One region of the Exiguobacterium sp. UBA1053 genome, then DNA from elsewhere that is predicted to be linked to it. Evidence: riboswitches for the same ligand, from Rfam matches in the RefSeq annotation. Region 1 holds a riboswitch; the other holds the start of a gene.

The links. A riboswitch is a leader RNA that binds a small molecule or an ion and turns the genes downstream of it on or off. The one in region 1 is predicted to bind thiamine pyrophosphate.
Region 2: it holds a riboswitch for thiamine pyrophosphate, as region 1 does, so the genes downstream of both, tenA (thiaminase II) here and B3G15_RS14500 (ECF transporter S component) in region 1, are expected to answer to the same signal.

Annotation. Positions count from the first base shown of each region.
Region 1 covers NZ_DCDO01000018.1:150,641-156,256, reverse strand. Annotated here, with positions in the region: gene B3G15_RS14510 (GNAT family N-acetyltransferase) at 1-1,024, shown strand, start outside; gene B3G15_RS14505 (50S ribosomal protein L25/general stress protein Ctc) at 1,315-1,992, shown strand; TPP riboswitch at 2,088-2,187, shown strand; gene B3G15_RS14500 (ECF transporter S component) at 2,287-2,859, shown strand; gene B3G15_RS14495 (ABC transporter ATP-binding protein) at 2,856-4,385, shown strand; gene B3G15_RS14490 (energy-coupling factor transporter transmembrane component T family protein) at 4,357-5,079, shown strand; gene B3G15_RS14485 (NAD(P)/FAD-dependent oxidoreductase) at 5,135-5,616, shown strand, end outside.
Region 2 covers NZ_DCDO01000003.1:324,442-330,057, reverse strand. Annotated here, with positions in the region: gene abc-f (ribosomal protection-like ABC-F family protein) at 1-1,589, opposite strand, end outside; gene B3G15_RS02675 (DUF1002 domain-containing protein) at 1,866-2,747, opposite strand; TPP riboswitch at 2,941-3,047, shown strand; gene tenA (thiaminase II) at 3,121-3,816, shown strand; gene B3G15_RS02665 (hypothetical protein) at 3,868-4,176, shown strand; gene B3G15_RS02660 (glycoside hydrolase family 3 protein) at 4,206-5,616, opposite strand, start outside.

The DNA of each region.
Region 1 (5,616 bases):
TTTTCTAGCCGGTCCGGTCGAGGTTGCACCAACAGTCCGCCAAGCGGCGCAACAAGCACCGCGCCCGCATCGGACGGCTTCGATGCGCCAGCTCGATCAAGATTTACGTGGTCGGATGTGTCAGTTGCTGGATTTGCCACATGTCTCGATGGCTGTTGGCAGTGGCACCCTTGCCAATGATATTGTCGCACAACAACTGAGTGGACACGGATTGATCCTAAACGGTGGTGAGTTCGGTCAACGCTTGATCGATCACGCGGCACGAGCAGGAAAGTCATTTGATATCCACCTGCTTCCGTCCGGTCACCCAATCGACTTAGAACAACTCGCGAGTCAACTGCATCAAACGGAATACGACTGGATCTGGTTGACACATTGTGAGACGTCTACGGGCGTCCTCTACGATCTTGATGCGGTAAAAGCGCTGCTGGATCAACAAACCGCACTCATCGTCGATGCGATCAGCGCCGTCGGAACCGGACGTTTCTCATACGCTGGTTGCAAATTCGTCACGACCGTCTCCGGAAAAGCAATTGGTGGTTTACCGGGTCTTGCGTTCATCGGTCATACAGACAGCATCCTACCTTCTCCACGAATTCCACGTTATCTGGATCTCGGACTCTATGCGGAAGGCGTCGCCTTTTCCGGCTCATCGAACTTGTTGCTGGCTTGTCAGGCAGCGCTGGATGCCCTTGATCTCGATCAAGCCGCTATCAAGATGACTTATCTCGAACAGGCCGTTCGGGCGACTGGTTTTAACCTGCTTGCGACTCAAGAAGCACAAGCGCCGGGAATTCTGACGATCGTCCATCCGTCGGCAACCGCTTTAGGAGACGCTCTCCGGATCCAGGGCTATCATGTTCAATATGAAAGCGACTATCTCGTCCATAATCAATGGCTCCAAATCTCAACGATGGGACAGACGACGATGCGGCACATCGAACGTCTCATCCGTGTATTAGTCCGTGAAAACCAACGCATCACCATAAAAAATGAAAGAAATGAAAGACCTCTTAACCCTTGATTTCAAGCGGTTTGGAGGTCTTTCGACTTTAAAAAATAAAAAATAGAGGTTTAAGGATTTAAAACATAGGGGTATAAACTCACTAGCACCGCATCAAACCGGTGACTTACTCACACATGTTTCTCAATATCAGCGTAATGACCTGGGAGAGAAATGCAAAGTCACGAAAGCGTCAGATTCAAAAGAGTCTGAAACCGATTGTCTTAGCATATTTAAATTGTTCAGGACTTGTCCTGCTCCTACATTCATTACCTTTTGAGGGCTATACTAAATTCAAGGGGGAAATGAACATGTCAGTTAAATTAACAGCCGAAAAACGCGAGGTACGTCCACGCTCACTCCGTAAACAATTACGTCATGAAGGAAAAGCTCTTGGTGTCGTGTATGGTTACAAAGTGGAAAGTACACCAATCGCATTTGAAGAAAAAGAATTGCTTAAAATCGTTCGAGAAAACGGTGAGAACGTCTTGATTTCACTGAAACTCGACGGTAAAAATATTAACGTCTTGATCAACCGTCGTGATATGGATGTCTTCACACCAACTGTCGATCACGTTGAATTCATCGCCGTTAAAATGGATGAAGAGACAGAAGTCGAAGCAGACGTCGTACTCGTCGGTGAAGCAGCTGGCGCTAAAGTCGGCGGATTCCTGTCACAGACACTCTTTAAAGTAACAGTCGCAGCAACACCAGATAAATTACCAGAGAACGTCGAAGTCGACGTCACGAACCTCGAAATCGGGGATTCGATTTCTGTAGCTGATCTTCCGGAACAAAAAGATTTCCGTATCGTCACAGAAGGCGACATTCAAGTCGCAGCTGTCGTCGAATCTACACTCGAGCAGGATCTTGAGGAAATCGAAGAAGCAGAAGCTGAAGCGCAAGCGGAAGCTGGTGAAGACAACGAAGCGGAAGCTACGGAAGAGTCTTCAGAAGAAGCAAAAGAAGAGAACGAAGATAACAAATAAGTCGTTTATCGATACGCCCTTCGTGGCGTATCGTTTTTTTGTGTCTTGACAATAGACAGAAGATTGCCTAAAGTGAACAGCGTATCATCTATTACCATATCCACTAGGGGAGCCCATTTGGCTGAGACGATTCACTTCGGACCCTTCGAACCTGATCTAGTTCATACTAGCGTAGGAAAGTGGAGCGATCACATCCAATGACTCCTGCTGCGCGCAGTTTTTCTGAGGACCGCTCTCTTTTTACGGAGGGCGGTCTTTTTTGGTGTCTCCCCCACTTAAAGGAGGACGAACACGATGCAACACTGGAAAATGAAAGAAATCATGGTCATGATGATGCTCGCCGTCGCTTGCGGCGTCATCTATCTCGGTTGGTCAACACTCTGGTTACCGATGTCGGCAATCTTCGGACCAGTCGGGGCCAACTGGATGTTTGGGATCTGGATCATCGCGAGCCCGCTCGTCGCGGCAATCATTCAAAAACCAGGTGCCGCCCTCATCGCGGAAATCGTCGCGGCAGCCGTCGAACTGTTCACGGGTAGTCACTTTGGTTTATCGGCTCTTCTAATCGGGGTCTGCCAAGGGCTTGGTGCGGAACTCATCTTTGCGATGACGCGTTATCGCCGTTATGACACCTGGACATTGATGTTATCGGGTGTTGGAGCCGCAATTGGTAGCATCGTCTATAGTCTGATCGCGAACGGATTCGGTTACTACACGACGACGACGTTGCTTGCGACAACAGGTTTACAATTGATTAGTGGTGCATTACTCGGCGGCTTGCTTGCAGCGATTCTCGTCCGTCGCCTTGTTGCGACCGGTGTCTTGAACGGGTTTGCGGCCGGACGTGCGAAACGGGAAGTCGCATGATTACTGTCGACGACCTCAGCATCCGCTACCCCGGTCAGATGAAGTCGGTGCTCGATCATGTATCGCTGACGATCGAACAAGGAACGACCCTTCTGCTCGGACGAAGCGGGAGTGGCAAGACGACACTGCTTCATGCCCTAGCCGGACTGACACCTGAGACGATTGAAGTCGAACAGACGGGAACCGTTACCCGGTCCGGTTCGGTCGGAGTGCTATTCCAAAACCCAGAAGAACAGTTCTGCATGGAAACGATCGGACGCGAAATCGCTTTTAGTTTAGAAAACCGGTCGATTCCACGTGCGGAGATGGAGGAACGAATTGAACGCTTACTCGCACTCGTCGGTCTCCCTCTCCCCTTCTCGACACCGATCGCGAGTCTATCCGGGGGGATGAAACAGCGCCTCGCGCTCGCCGCGGTCCTAGCGCTCGAGCCGGCGATCTTATTACTCGATGAACCAACAGCCCAGATTGATCCAATCGGACAACACGAGCTGATGGCGTTGATCTTTCGGATTCAGAAAGAACACGATTTAACGATCGTCTTGATCGAGCACCAACTCGATGTCTGTTTGCCATATATCGATCAGATCGTCTTACTTGAGAACGGATCGATTACTGCGACGGCGCATCCGCAGGATTTGTTCCCGCAGGCTTATACAGAGCTTCAATCGAAAGGCATCTCTGTTCCTTCTTTGTATCCGTACACGTTAGAGACACTACCCATAGATGGACCACAAGCAGTGCGACTTCACGTGCTTCCTCCAGTCGCTACAGCAGGCACTGCCTTGTTACACGTCGCTGCATTATCGACGAAAGCCCCTTACCCGCTGACCGATGCGACATTTTCCCTGCAGACAGGAGAATGGGTGATGCTGCTTGGGGCAAACGGATCCGGGAAAAGTACATTACTTGCAACACTCGGTCGGTTGCTCTCGCATCAAGGAACATATCGCTTCCAGGAACGTCCGGCTCAGCGTTACTCCCGGCGACGCTTTTATGAGCACGTCGGCTATGTCTTTCAACAACCGGATCTGCAGTTTCTCAAACTGACGGTCGAAGCGGAAATCGACTGGAGTCACCGGGCAGCGACGAGTGACGAGCGCACAGCGTTGCTCGAACGGCTGGAACTCGCATCTGTCAAACAGCAGTCACCGCTTGCGCTTAGTACGGGGCAACAACGACGGCTCAGCGTCGCGACGATGCTCGGGCAGTCAAAGGATGTGTTGTTGCTCGATGAACCGACGTTCGGACAGGATGGATTGACGACGCGGCGGCTCATGGAACAGTTGTTGACGGAACAACAAAACGGAACGACGCTCGTCATGGCAACACACGATATGGAACTCGTCGCCCGATACGCGGATCGTGTTCTCGTCATGGAGCAAGGGCGGATTGCTTTTGACGGGCGTCCGAGCGAGTTATTCGCTGACGTTCCGTTACTCGAACGCTGTCAGCTACAACGTCCACTTTCGTACCAATTCCAGGAGGTGAAGCGCAATGCAGACAAACGCGTCACCGTTCGCTAAACTCAATCCTGTCATCAAAGGGAGCGGATTGTTTTTGATCATGTTTGCCTTAATTGCAACGAATGACTGGATCAAGACGTTGGTGTTCCTGAGTTTTGCTATCGCTTTGCTACTCCTCTCCGGATGGGGTCCCGTCGATTTCTTGAAACGGCTCGCACCTTACAGTCTATTATTCTTATTGACGTTCTGGATGATGGCGGCGTTTGGCAAAGGTACGAATCCTCTATGGTCGTTTGGTTGGTTTCATGTCACATCGGAAAGTGTCATGCACGGCTGGTTACTTGCCTTACGGATGGCAACGTTCGTCTGCTTAAGTTTCGCTTTCGTCACGACGACCGATTCGACCCGGTTCGTGATGAGCTTGATTCACCAAGCAAAGGTATCGCCTCGCTTCGCGTACGGATTTCTTGCCGGGATCCGCTTTTTGCCACAACTGGTCGAAGAAGTCCGCGTCTTGCGGCAAGTCCGAATGATTCGAAACGTGCACAGTCGCTTTCCTGGTGATGCGTTCCTATCAATCGGCTTACCGCTCTTCTCGCGATCGATCCAGCGGGCAGAACGGATGGCAATCGCTTTCGAAGCCCGTCATTTTTCAGCAGAGCGGACATATTATGAAGTGCCAGTCGTTCAGCGCCAGGATATTATCTACCTCGTGGTCATTCTCCTGTTTATCAGTCTTGTCTTTTGGTTATGATTACCGCCACCCGTATCCGGGTACACTCTAGCAAGACAAATTGAAGGAGAACGACATGAAACGAATCCTCTTGATTGGTGCAGGGCACGCTCACCTGCATTGCATTACACACGGACCAACAGAAGACGTCGAGTGGCTGATTTTAAACGCCTCGACGTACCAATATTACTCGGGCATGTACTCCGGACTTGCTGACGGAACGTACGATATTGATGAGATCCGTGTCGACGTCGCCGCCTTGTGTCGCGCTTATGATAAACAATTCATCGAAGAGACCGTCATTAAAATCGACCCCGTTGAAAAGGTCGTCTTCGGTGCATCCGGCAGACACTATACTTATGAGGTCGTCTCGACAAATATCGGCTCGTTCGATTGGTCGGAAGATACGACACGATTATCGATCAAACCGAACTACCGGTTACCGGATACATTAAAGCGTCTGCAACAAGCAAAGCGTCCGGTCGTGATCGGAAGCGGCGCAGCGGCTGTCGAGATGGCGGCGTCCTTAAAAGCAGCGGGTGTGCCGATTACACTGAT
Region 2 (5,616 bases), on a different contig from region 1:
TACGTATACGTACCATGATAACGCGTCAGACCATTTTCGAGCCACAGGATCTGCGGAAATAGCCGATTCAAGAAATAGCGGTCGTGTGAGACGGCAATCAATGTTCCAGAAAAATTCTCGAGTGCTTCTTCCAACGTCTCTCTTGATTCAATATCGAGATGATTCGTCGGCTCGTCGAGAATTAATACATTGACCGACGAATGAACGAGGACGGCGAGTTGCAATCGCACACGTTCGCCTCCGCTCAGTGACAAAATGGACCGAAAGACAGTTGGTCCAAAGAACAGGAACCGGGCTAGGATATGGCGGGCTTCCGCTTCTGGAACGGCAATCCGGTCTCTAAACCAGTCAATTAACCGCGCGTCCTCCTCGAAATGGGCATGCTGGGACAGGTAACCGATCCGATTCGATGGTCCACGCGTGAGTGTGCCTGCCTCTGGTGATAATTCGTCAAGCAGCAGTGAGAGCAACGTCGATTTCCCGCTCCCATTCGTTCCGACGATCGCGATCCGATCCTGTGCCATGATCTCGAACGAGACGTCATCAAAAATGTGACGGGTTCCGTAAGCAAACGAGAGTTCTTCAGCGCGAAAGACGACTTGGCTCGAGTGATCAGTGGAAGAGAAGGAGACATCAGCGGTTTTGGCTTCGAGTTGTGGTCGTTTAATCCGTTCGATCCGCTCGAGTGCCCGTTCCATCGATTTTGCTTTACGGAATAATTTCTCACTCGGTGGAGACGCTTCGTTTGCCCATTGCCGGAGTCGACGAATCGCTTCCTTCATTTTCTTTATTTTTTTCTGTTGCTCTTGGTAGGCGTGGAACTGTTCCATCAAGCGACGTTCTCGTTCGACGACGAACGCGCTGTAATTCCCTATATAGGTTGTCAGTTCACCGTCCTCGAGTTCAACGATCGAGGTGACGACGGCGTCTAAGAAGACCCGGTCATGAGAGACGAGCAGGATGGTTCCTGTGTAGTCCCGTAAGAACTGCTCCAGCCATTCCACGGCAGCTAAATCAAGATGGTTCGTCGGTTCGTCAAGAATGAGCAGATTTGGCTCCATGAGTAACATGCGACCGAGACAAATCTTCGTCTGTTCACCACCGCTCAACTGGTGGAAAGGACGAGTGAGTAACGGACGAAGGTGTAACCCGTTCACCATGCGTTCGATTTTCGAGTCGAGTAGATAGCCATCCTTTTGTTCGAACGCATTCGTCGCTTCCGCATATCGTGCAAGTAACGCATCAAGATTCTCTGGTGCTGTCGCCATCATTTGCTCCAACTGTTGCATCCGAGAACGGATCGCGAGGATGTCTTCAAACGCTGTCCAAAGGACGTCGAGTCCGGTCATCGTCTCACTATATACAGGAAGTTGTTCCAAATAGCCGATCGTCAAACCGCTCTTTTGATAGATGACACCACCGTCCGGTTGCTCAAGGCGAGCAAGCAAGCGGAGTAATGTCGTCTTACCACTCCCGTTTCGTCCAATCAGACCGACACGGTCGTGTTCGTTTAAGAAGAGGGAAACATCCGCTAAGATCGTCTCGCCTCCGAATTGTTTGGTTAGGTGTTGAATGTCGCAAATCATCATATTCAATTGATCCTTTCGCGCGCATCAAAAAAGGAGAGCGCAAATAGCACTCTCCCTAACGTGTGAAAGATGCGCTTTGCTGTATTTTTCATTCATGAAGTTCTTAAAAAAGGACAGACGGGTGCCTTAGAACGCCATTCCATGAAAAATCGCGCGCAACAGATACAATTGTTCCATCAACCAGTGTTTGCACGCGGCAAAGTCCATCTTTTCACACCACCTTTCGTTTCAGATATCTCTAGTTTACTATTTTTTTGTCCGTTACGGAAGTCTGAATTATTTGAACACGCCAGCGATTGAACTGAAGAAGTCACTGAGTCCATCGAATAATTTAGCGAAGAAACCTTTCGTTTCTTCTGATGTTGCGAACGCGTGGATGTCTTGCCCCGCATTTTTCAAACCACTCTCGATTTGTCCCCAGTTGATGTTCGCTTGCTCCATTTGATTGAATAGATTCGTCAACCGGTCCATTTGTGCGTCAGACAACTGGATATTGTTGTTTTGAATGACTTGGACGATCAGGTTTTCGATCTCGACTTTGGTTTCCGGTTTTTGATTGGCGATCTCAGCCTTGATCTCATTCATTAAGTCAGCGACTTTATCCGTGCCGACCGTTTTTCCGACGTCTGATGTGACCGATAATTCTTGCTGTGCTAAATCCTTGCGTTCGTCACTTAACTTAATTCCCGTCTCAGCGGAAGTTTGATCGTACGCTTTCATGATTCCTGTCAGTGCCGATGTCCCGGTCACCTTGTAGGGAGAAGTGATCGTGATGTCGGCATCTTTGACACCCGCTGTGACGAGAGCGTTGAGATACATATCCTTCGTCACCCATGTGATGTTCTCCGTCGAGACGGAAAGTCCATCTCCTTTTTCCGTCAGTTCGATTTTAGCCGACGAATACATGTTGCCGCCTTTTTGCGACTGTGGAATGTTTTTCCCGAGATATTTTTCTTCGTCAGCAGAAGTGGCGATGATCGGCGTGATGCCTTCCGGTGCATTAAGACGGGAAAGCACCCATGCTTTATCCTTTGCGCCGAGCGACTCCCCGAGTGTGACGATCGTCTTATCGACGACTTGTTCGGCAGATGCGGCTGTTGGGAGTAATAAAGCAGAAGCGATAACGGCTGACGCCATGATTTTTGTTGGTGTATGCATAATGAAATCCTCCAATTATGAGTAACAGAATGAATTATAGTATCAGGTACTAAAGTTAGTGTACGAGAACGAAAGAAGTTCGGAATCGGTCTGTAGATGGAGACGGCATCCGTCTTCTGACACTCCATAGTATAGCGAAAAGAGGACAACTTGACTTCCATTTTCAGCATGCTATAGTGGATGGGAATCGAATAATGACCACTAGGGGAGTCGGTAGGCTGACTGAGACGAACGAAGACGTTCGGACCCTTTGAACCTGATTAAGTTCGTACTTACGGAGGGAAGTGGCGTCAAGTCTTGTTCTTCTTGCGCCATGCCCGTGTGTTTCGGGGTGGTGTTTTTTCGTTTCATACCAAACGAGGAGGATGAGATCATGACATTCACACAAGAAATCAAACAAGCGGCACAAGCGTATTGGAACAGTAGTTTTACGCACCCATTCGTTCAAGGAATCGGAGAGGGGACGTTACCACTCTCGAAATTTCGGCATTACGTCATGCAAGATGCCTATTACTTAAAACACTTTGCGAAGATTCAAGCGAAGGCAGCGTCAAAAGCGGACGACTTCGCGACGATCGCGACACTTGCCGAACATGCTACTTCGACTTACGAGGCAGAACTGAGCTTACATCAATCATTTTTTAAGCCGCTCGGTATTACGGCAGCAGACCTTGAAGCATTTGAACCGGCACCGACAGCATATGCGTACGTCTCGCACATGCATCATGCGAGTGAAGGAACGCTTGGTGAGACGATTGCTGCCATCTTGCCATGTTACTGGTTGTATTATGAAGTCGGGCAACAATTACTGACGTGTACACCGGAAGAAAAAATCTATCAGCAATGGATCGACACGTATAGCTCGGAATGGTTCGAAAAGGTCGTCTTTGATCAGATTGCACGGCTTGATGCGCTGGCGGAGCAAGCAAGCCCGACGGAACGCGAGCGGATGAAACGTCATTTCGTGACGAGCTGTTATTATGAGTTGCTGTTTTGGCATATGGGATGGACGGAAGAGACGTTTACGTCGGTTTACGAAACGATTCCGGCACGAGCGGTATCTTCTTGAATCAATAAATGGTAGAATTAGGAATACCATTTAGTGAGAGTAGGGATTGGAATGGAAATCATCGTGATCGCACTCGTGATTCTCGCGGCATATGTTGTGCAACAGGTGCTCGGAAAAGTGAAAGTGAGATTTGTTGGGTACATCATTCCCATATTGATGGTGGTGTACGGCACATATGCTACGATTCAGAATTTTCAGGGGTTGCTTCAGTTCGGTTTTACAACGGGGAGAACTATCGCAACTGTCCTGGTCGTCGTCCTCTACGCTTCGTTGACTTATTCACTTCATCGTGTCTACGAGCGTACGAAAGCAGAAGCCGAATCTGCATATCCATCATTAAAAGACCGAGGCATCCTTTAAGGAGCTTCGGTCTTTTGTGTATCATGTCCTCATTTTTTCCAGTTTTTAAAGCCGTCACCGAATTCGAGATGCAGTTTGTCGGTAAAGACACCGTTCTGAAAGATCGGCACATCAACCGGTAAAGTGCCTTGCGGTTTGAACGTTCCGAAGATCGCGCGGATACCTGCAGGCAGGTTTGGTCCCGCTGATTTTAGATTGCCTGCTTCGGAGTCTGGACCGTTCGGATCACCTTTGAAGCCATAGACGAGGACATGTGCCGGTGCGTCCGGTTGAACAGCAACATCGTATGGGTTACGGAGACTGAGCAGGACGGATGGTGTCTCCGTTTGTTTCGCATAGCGGAAGATTGAAGCCGGAATCGCTTGTTCTGGTGCAGTAGGTAGTAGTTTAGCACTCGTGTTGACGTTGGAACCGACGATGATGTAATCTGCTGCATCGAGTTGCGCCCGTAATGTCGGGTTTTGGTCGAGCGGTAGCGTAGTAGCCGAGTAATTCGCTGTCGTCACGTGCCAGTTCCGATTCTTCGGTAGGGAAGCGATCGTTTTTTTCATGCTGTCCGTTTGATCCGCCGCAGGAGCGATCACAAGAACGTTGGCATTCTTTTTCGGTTTGAATGGTAACGTCCGCTGATCATTTTTCACGAGTGTGACCGCGGCTTCCGTCATCGCGCGTTCTTTTGCTTTATGCTCGGGACTGCCGACGATTCGGTTCGAGTGCGCGATTTTTTCAGCTAGGGATGTCGTGTCAGTCGTACCGTTCCAAATTCCGCGTTCTGCTTTCAGCGTCAGGATTCGCTCGACCGATTGATCGATCCGTTCCTCTGAGAGGCGACCGTCTTTGACTGCTGCGATCACATCCTTGAAAATCTGATCGAGCTTTGTGACATCTTGCTCGGAACGAAGGATCGTCGGCATGAGCGCGATATCGACTCCAGCGTCAAACGTCTTTAAGACGGCTTCTGACTCCGTGAAGTTGTCGGCGATCGCCTGCATGTTCAACGCGTCTGTGATGACGATGCCATCGTAGCCAAGTTTTTCGCGCAGTACGCCCGTGATGACATCATCCGATAACGTCGCAGGTAAAGGGAAGGTACCATTTGTCGACGTGACGACTTCAGGTTCGATTTGCGGCATCCCGATGTGTCCTGTCATGATCATATCGATGTCTTCAGCAATAGCTCGCTTGAACGGTACGAGCTCGACTTGTTCCAGTTCTTGCAAGGAGCTGTCAACGACCGGTAATCCATAGTGGGAATCGGTCGCCGTATCGCCGTGACCCGGGAAGTGCTTGGCGGTCGCCGCGACGCCTTCAGACTGAACTCCCTTCATAAGAGCGGAACCGAGTGTGCCGACGAGCTCCGGATCACTCGAGAATGAGCGGACACCGATGACAGGATTTCCAGGATTGCTGTTGACGTCGAGAACCGGACCAAAGTTGACA